3 regions of the Bacillus sp. URHA0034 genome follow, and region 3 is predicted to be linked to each of the others. Evidence: a T-box and tRNA genes for the amino acid it is inferred to sense, from the RefSeq annotation. Region 3 holds a T-box; the other regions hold tRNA genes.

Region 1 (2,243 bases), 350 kb from region 3:
CACTGTCTCAACGAGAGACTCGGTGAAATTATAGTACCTGTGAAGATGCAGGTTACCCGCGACAGGACGGAAAGACCCCGTGGAGCTTTACTGTAGCCTGATATTGAATTTTGGTACAGCTTGTACAGGATAGGTAGGAGCCTGAGAAGCCGGAGCGCCAGCTTCGGTGGAGGCGTCGGTGGGATACTACCCTGGCTGTATTGAAATTCTAACCCACACCCCTGATCGGGGTGGGAGACAGTGTCAGGTGGGCAGTTTGACTGGGGCGGTCGCCTCCTAAAGAGTAACGGAGGCGCCCAAAGGTTCCCTCAGAATGGTTGGAAATCATTCGTAGAGTGTAAAGGCACAAGGGAGCTTGACTGCGAGACCTACAAGTCGAGCAGGGACGAAAGTCGGGCTTAGTGATCCGGTGGTTCCGCATGGAAGGGCCATCGCTCAACGGATAAAAGCTACCCCGGGGATAACAGGCTTATCTCCCCCAAGAGTCCACATCGACGGGGAGGTTTGGCACCTCGATGTCGGCTCATCGCATCCTGGGGCTGTAGTCGGTCCCAAGGGTTGGGCTGTTCGCCCATTAAAGCGGTACGCGAGCTGGGTTCAGAACGTCGTGAGACAGTTCGGTCCCTATCCGTCGTGGGCGCAGGAAATTTGAGAGGAGCTGTCCTTAGTACGAGAGGACCGGGATGGACGCACCGCTGGTGTACCAGTTGTCTTGCCAAAGGCATCGCTGGGTAGCTATGTGCGGACGGGATAAGTGCTGAAAGCATCTAAGCATGAAGCCCCCCTCAAGATGAGATTTCCCATAGCGTCAAGCTAGTAAGATCCCTGAAAGATGATCAGGTTGATAGGTCAGAGGTGGAAGCGTGGCGACATGTGGAGCTGACTGATACTAATCGATCGAGGACTTAACCATAGTCTAAAGCGAATAAACTCGTTTTTACCAAATTTCTTCTATATTATCTAGTTTTGAGAGAACGATCTCTCTAATTTCATAAGTCTGGTAATTAAGGCGAGAAGGTCACACCCGTTCCCATACCGAACACGGAAGTTAAGCTTCTCAGCGCCGATGGTAGTTGGGACTTTGTCCCTGTGAGAGTAGGACGTTGCCAGGCTTCGCCCCTTTGGGGCTATTATTTTGCCAATTTTAGTATTTGGCCCCTTGGTCAAGCGGTTAAGACACCGCCCTTTCACGGCGGTAACACGGGTTCGAATCCCGTAGGGGTCACCAAGATTTTTCGTAATATTGAAAAAAACTTACATTAATTCGGAGGATTAGCTCAGCTGGGAGAGCATCTGCCTTACAAGCAGAGGGTCGGCGGTTCGATCCCGTCATCCTCCACCATTTAGTTTATTTTGCGCCCGTAGCTCAATTGGATAGAGCGTCTGACTACGGATCAGAAGGTTATGGGTTCGACTCCTTTCGGGCGCGCTTATTTTACGGGAAGTAGCTCAGCTTGGTAGAGCACTTGGTTTGGGACCAAGGGGTCGCAGGTTCGAATCCTGTCTTCCCGACCAGTCGCAGGTTGAAATTTAATTATGGCGGTGTAGCTCAGCTGGCTAGAGCGTACGGTTCATACCCGTAAGGTCGGGGGTTCGATCCCCTCCGCCGCTACCATATTTTTTTACGGAGGAATACCCAAGTCTGGCTGAAGGGATCGGTCTTGAAAACCGACAGGCGGGTCAAACCGCGCGGGGGTTCGAATCCCTCTTCCTCCTCCATATTTACTTGATTTGATATTTCTATTATCGCGGGGTGGAGCAACGAGCGTTGCTTCAAGGAATAAACTGCGAGTTGTACCCATCGAGCTGCTGCTTGAATAGGCATTCTGAGATGGGGACAGTCAGTAACAAAACATGGAGCATTTTCCAAACTTTATAATTTCTATTATCGCGGGGTGGAGCAGTCTGGTAGCTCGTCGGGCTCATAACCCGAAGGTCGTAGGTTCAAATCCTGCCCCCGCAATTTGGTCCGGTAGTTCAGTTGGTTAGAATGCCTGCATGTCACGCAGGAGGTTGGGGGTTCATCCCCTCCGCAGCTACCATATTTTTTTACGGAGGAATACCCAAGTCTGGCTGAAGGGATCGGTCTTGAAAACCGACAGGCGGGTCAAACCGCGCGGGGGTTCGAATCCCTCTTCCTCCTCCATATTTACTTAACTTTATATTTTTATCTTTTATTATCGCGGGGTGGAGCAACGAGCGTTGCTTCGAGAATAAACTGCGAGTTGTACCCATCGAGCTGC
Region 2 (2,243 bases), 120 kb from region 3:
TTGAGAGAACGATCTCTCTAATTTCATAAGTCTGGTAATTAAGGCGAGAAGGTCACACCCGTTCCCATACCGAACACGGAAGTTAAGCTTCTCAGCGCCGATGGTAGTTGGGACTTTGTCCCTGTGAGAGTAGGACGTTGCCAGGCTTTATATGGAGGATTAGCTCAGCTGGGAGAGCATCTGCCTTACAAGCAGAGGGTCGGCGGTTCGATCCCGTCATCCTCCACCATATTTTTTCCTTACTTTACGACGCCGGGGTAGCTCAATTGGTAGAGCAACTGACTTGTAATCAGTAGGTTGGGGGTTCAAGTCCTCTCGCCGGCACCTTTTCTTTGTACGAGCCATTAGCTCAGTTGGTAGAGCAGATTGCAAACTTCTGTGAATCAGCTTCTGCGGGCAATCTGCGAGAAAGAACGCAAGTTCTTTTGAGCATCTGACCTACCACAAATTAGTTGTAGGGAATCATCTTCATAAGAGCCATTAGCTCAGTTGGTAGAGCATCTGACTTTTAATCAGAGGGTCGAAGGTTCGAGTCCTTCATGGCTCACCATAGGTTTTACGAATGAAATAATTTTTTGCGATAAGATAATATTGCGGGTGTGGCGGAATTGGCAGACGCACCAGACTTAGGATCTGGCGCCGCAAGGCGTGGGGGTTCGACTCCCTTCACCCGCACCATTTTTGTGAGAGAAAATAAGTACCATATACGCGGAAGTAGTTCAGTGGTAGAACACCACCTTGCCAAGGTGGGGGTCGCGGGTTCGAATCCCGTCTTCCGCTCTCAAATGCCGGGGTGGCGGAACTGGCAGACGCACAGGACTTAAAATCCTGCGGTAGGTGACTACCGTACCGGTTCGATTCCGGTCCTCGGCACCATTTAAGAAATGAATAATGCGCCCGTAGCTCAATTGGATAGAGCGTCTGACTACGGATCAGAAGGTTATGGGTTCGACTCCTTTCGGGCGCGCCATTATTTATCGGGAAGTAGCTCAGCTTGGTAGAGCACTTGGTTTGGGACCAAGGGGTCGCAGGTTCGAATCCTGTCTTCCCGACCATTTATTTAATTATTTCGGGGTCTTAGCTCAGCTGGGAGAGCGCCTGCTTTGCACGCAGGAGGTCAGGGGTTCGATCCCCCTAGACTCCACCAAATAAATTAAAATGGTATTGACAATGTAAAATTACTTTGTTAATATATAAAAGTCGCATAAACGACGATTGCTCTTTGAAAACTAAACAAACAAAAACGTCAACAAACAATAATATTCATTTCTTACGAAATGAAGCCAACGTAACAAAATGAGCTAAATCAACTTTCTCGGAGAGTTTGATCCTGGCTCAGGACGAACGCTGGCGGCGTGCCTAATACATGCAAGTCGAGCGAATCAATAGGAGCTTGCTCCTGTTGATTAGCGGCGGACGGGTGAGTAACACGTGGGCAACCTGCCTGTAAGACTGGGATAACACCGGGAAACCGGTGCTAATACCGGATAATCCTTTTCCTCTCATGAGGAAAAGTTGAAAGTCGGTTTCGGCTGACACTTACAGATGGGCCCGCGGCGCATTAGCTAGTTGGTGAGGTAACGGCTCACCAAGGCGACGATGCGTAGCCGACCTGAGAGGGTGATCGGCCACACTGGGACTGAGACACGGCCCAGACTCCTACGGGAGGCAGCAGTAGGGAATCTTCCACAATGGACGAAAGTCTGATGGAGCAACGCCGCGTGAGCGATGAAGGCCTTCGGGTCGTAAAGCTCTGTTGTTAGGGAAGAACAAGTACCGGAGTAACTGCCGGTACCTTGACGGTACCTAACCAGAAAGCCACGGCTAACTACGTGCCAGCAGCCGCGGTAATACGTAGGTGGCAAGCGTTGTCCGGAATTATTGGGCGTAAAGCGCGCGCAGGCGGTCCTTTAAGTCTGATGTGAAAGCCCACGGCTCAACCGTGGAGGGTCATTGGAAACTGGGGGACTTGAGTGCAGAAGAGGAAAGCGGAATTCCACGTGTAGCGGTGAAATGCGTAGAGATGTGGAGGAACACCAGTGGCGAAGGCGGCTTTCTGGTCTGTAACTGACGCTGAGGCGCGAAAGCGTGGGGAGCAAACAGGATTAGATACCCTGGTAGTCCACGCCGTAAACGATGAGTGCTAAGTGTTAGAGGGTTTCCGCCCTTTAGTGCTGCAGCTAACGCATTAAGCACTCCGCCTGGGGAGTACGGCCGCAAGGCTGAAACTCAAAGGAATTGAC
Region 3 (2,243 bases):
GAAAATGTCCACCGGGCCTTGACTCGATTATTGGCTTTTCGTTCCCAGCACCAGCTGATGATCAAGCTAGTCCAAGAGGAAAAAGAAATGGGTACATTAGCCGTATCTGATATGTTGCGGCATGTTGAGGATGAAATCATTGCTTATCTAAGAAAAAAGATTGAAACAGCAATTGAAAAGGGAGCCATTCCACCTGGAAATACGGAAGTTATTAGTTTCCTTTTGTTAAAAATGTACATAGTCCTTGTTTCCGATTGGGAAAGAAATCATGAACCACTAAGTTCTGAGCAAATTGCCGAGGTCATGAAAATCTTCCTATTAGGAGGGAAGGCAAAATAAAAAGACTTGTGAGCACTCACAAGTCTTTTTTCTAGCTCCAGCGTCTTGAGGCCCTTAGGTCAAAGCCGCTCTTCAAGGCGCTTTCGCTTTTTTTTGTGTATTCATAATAAAACTGCCCAGAGGACCGTGACGTCGTTGGTGCCCCGTTATTTGCATGAGTGTATTCTTCAATTAAAGATAAAAAGGTACCGAATAGGAATAGGACGATTGAGGCAGCGGTTATGCCGATACCCAGTCCAAGCATAAGGTTGTAATCGTTTTCAAAAATACCGAATAAAAGAAAGATGATTCCCAATCCCCCACCATAGACGGCAGCCATTTTAAAAGCCTGTAAATTCTTTACGTGTTTTTCATGCATCTCAACCACTCCCCCTTATACTGAATATTCTACCAATTGTCACAGAATTGTCAAACTTTTTTTGAAAAAATGTGGGAGCCATTGACAAATGGCTCCTTTGATTTACTGTCTTTTACTTAAATTTTCCTGAGCCATTTTGACTAGTTCACGGACCATGCTGCCGCCTAGTCTGCCGCCGACCTTTCCAGCTTGTTCAGATGTCAGCTGGCCGTTATACCCTTTTTTTAGGGGAACTCCAACCTCTTCAGCTGCTTCAAACTTAGCATCCTCAGGACTTGACGATTGGACCACTCTTGCTTTTAAGGCATCTAATCCATTACGAGCTTCGGGAACCAGTATTTTATTTCGTCTTGCCATAAAAATCCCTCCTTTACAGTAAGGATTCCCTATGAAAAAAATAATCAACGCCTATGGATAAATCCTAATCTTTCCAGTATAATAACTGTTAATTAATATGAACATCAATGAAAAAGAGAGTAGTTATCTGGGAAGTCCTAGCGAGTCAGGGGCGGTGGAAGCCTGATATAGAACAGATAATGAAGCGCACTTTGGAGATGCCAGCCTGAATCAAGTAGGGTGAGGCCGGAGAATCCTCCGTTACAAAAGAAAGCTGGTTCTTGTGAACAATTAGAGTGGTACCGCGGGAAATATAAACTCTCGTCTCTTTTATAGAGGCGGGGGTTTTTTTATTTATTTTAATAGTTAAAAGGGGGTCATTATATTGAACTATAAAAAGGAGCTGGCATCCATACTCAATGGTCTGCTTGACCAAGAAATTGCAGCGCCACAATTGGAAGTTTTAATTGAAAAACCTAAAAATCCAGACCATGGAGATTTAGCATTCCCATGTTTTACACTTGCTAAATTAAAACGAAAGTCACCAAACGTTATTGCCAATGAACTAAGTAAGCAAATTAAATCACCGGCTTTCGATAAAGTAGAGGTCGTCGCCGGGTATATCAATATCTTTTTAAATAAAAAGCTTGTGTCTGAACAACTAATTAATCAAGTGATTATGGAAAAGGGACAATTTGGCCGACTTGATTTCGGGAAGGGCGGTACGGTAACGATTGATATATGTCATCACCGAATATTGCCAAGCCGTTCTCAATGGGGCATTTGCGTTCGACCGTGATAGGTAATGCTTTAGCCCATATTGCAGCAAAATGCGGCTATAAGCCGTTCAAGATTAACCACCTTGGCGATTGGGGTACACAGTTTGGAAAGCTAATTACTGCCTACAAACTTTGGGGCGAGGAAGAAAAGGTTAAACAAAATCCAATCAAAGAACTTCTAACCCTGTATATTAAGTTCCATGAAGAGGCAGAAGGGGACTCATCGTTAGTAGATGAAGGACGCAGCTGGTTTAAAAAGCTGGAGGATGGAAATGAGGAAGCCCTGACACTTTGGCAGTGGTTCCGTGATGAATCACTAAAGGAGTTCTCGCGAATATATGACCTGATGAATGTAAAGTTTGATTCGTATGCTGGTGAAGCTTTTTACAATGACAAAATGGATCGGATTGTCAACCTCCTTGAGGAAAAAC

Evidence for each region. A T-box is a leader RNA that pairs with one kind of tRNA and senses whether it is charged. The one in region 3 lies ahead of argS (arginine--tRNA ligase), so its partner is inferred to be a tRNA-Arg.
Region 1: it has a tRNA-Arg gene. The T-box ahead of argS (arginine--tRNA ligase) is inferred to sense a tRNA for this amino acid. The anticodon was not compared.
Region 2: it has a tRNA-Arg gene. The T-box ahead of argS (arginine--tRNA ligase) is inferred to sense a tRNA for this amino acid. The anticodon was not compared.

Annotation. Positions count from the first base shown of each region.
Region 1 covers NZ_JBWCDK010000002.1:2,330,752-2,332,994, reverse strand. The annotation lists rRNA gene ACZ9EE_RS13315 (23S ribosomal RNA) at 1-913, shown strand, start outside; rRNA gene rrf (5S ribosomal RNA) at 997-1,112, shown strand; tRNA gene ACZ9EE_RS13305 (tRNA-Glu) at 1,154-1,228, shown strand; tRNA gene ACZ9EE_RS13300 (tRNA-Val) at 1,267-1,342, shown strand; tRNA gene ACZ9EE_RS13295 (tRNA-Arg) at 1,356-1,429, shown strand; tRNA gene ACZ9EE_RS13290 (tRNA-Pro) at 1,439-1,515, shown strand; tRNA gene ACZ9EE_RS13285 (tRNA-Met) at 1,539-1,615, shown strand; tRNA gene ACZ9EE_RS13280 (tRNA-Ser) at 1,627-1,719, shown strand; tRNA gene ACZ9EE_RS13275 (tRNA-Met) at 1,890-1,963, shown strand; tRNA gene ACZ9EE_RS13270 (tRNA-Ser) at 2,054-2,146, shown strand.
Region 2 covers NZ_JBWCDK010000002.1:2,808,848-2,811,090, reverse strand. The annotation lists rRNA gene rrf (5S ribosomal RNA) at 31-146, shown strand; tRNA gene ACZ9EE_RS15590 (tRNA-Val) at 154-229, shown strand; tRNA gene ACZ9EE_RS15585 (tRNA-Thr) at 252-324, shown strand; tRNA gene ACZ9EE_RS15580 (tRNA-Lys) at 475-550, shown strand; tRNA gene ACZ9EE_RS15575 (tRNA-Leu) at 594-678, shown strand; tRNA gene ACZ9EE_RS15570 (tRNA-Gly) at 709-780, shown strand; tRNA gene ACZ9EE_RS15565 (tRNA-Leu) at 788-876, shown strand; tRNA gene ACZ9EE_RS15560 (tRNA-Arg) at 894-970, shown strand; tRNA gene ACZ9EE_RS15555 (tRNA-Pro) at 979-1,055, shown strand; tRNA gene ACZ9EE_RS15550 (tRNA-Ala) at 1,072-1,147, shown strand; rRNA gene ACZ9EE_RS15545 (16S ribosomal RNA) at 1,313-2,243, shown strand, end outside.
Region 3 covers NZ_JBWCDK010000002.1:2,684,532-2,686,774, reverse strand. The annotation lists gene ACZ9EE_RS14890 (TetR/AcrR family transcriptional regulator) at 1-339, shown strand, start outside; gene ACZ9EE_RS14885 (hypothetical protein) at 371-697, opposite strand; gene ACZ9EE_RS14880 (small, acid-soluble spore protein, alpha/beta type) at 800-1,054, opposite strand; T-box leader at 1,153-1,365, shown strand; partial or broken gene argS (arginine--tRNA ligase) at 1,419-2,243, shown strand, end outside.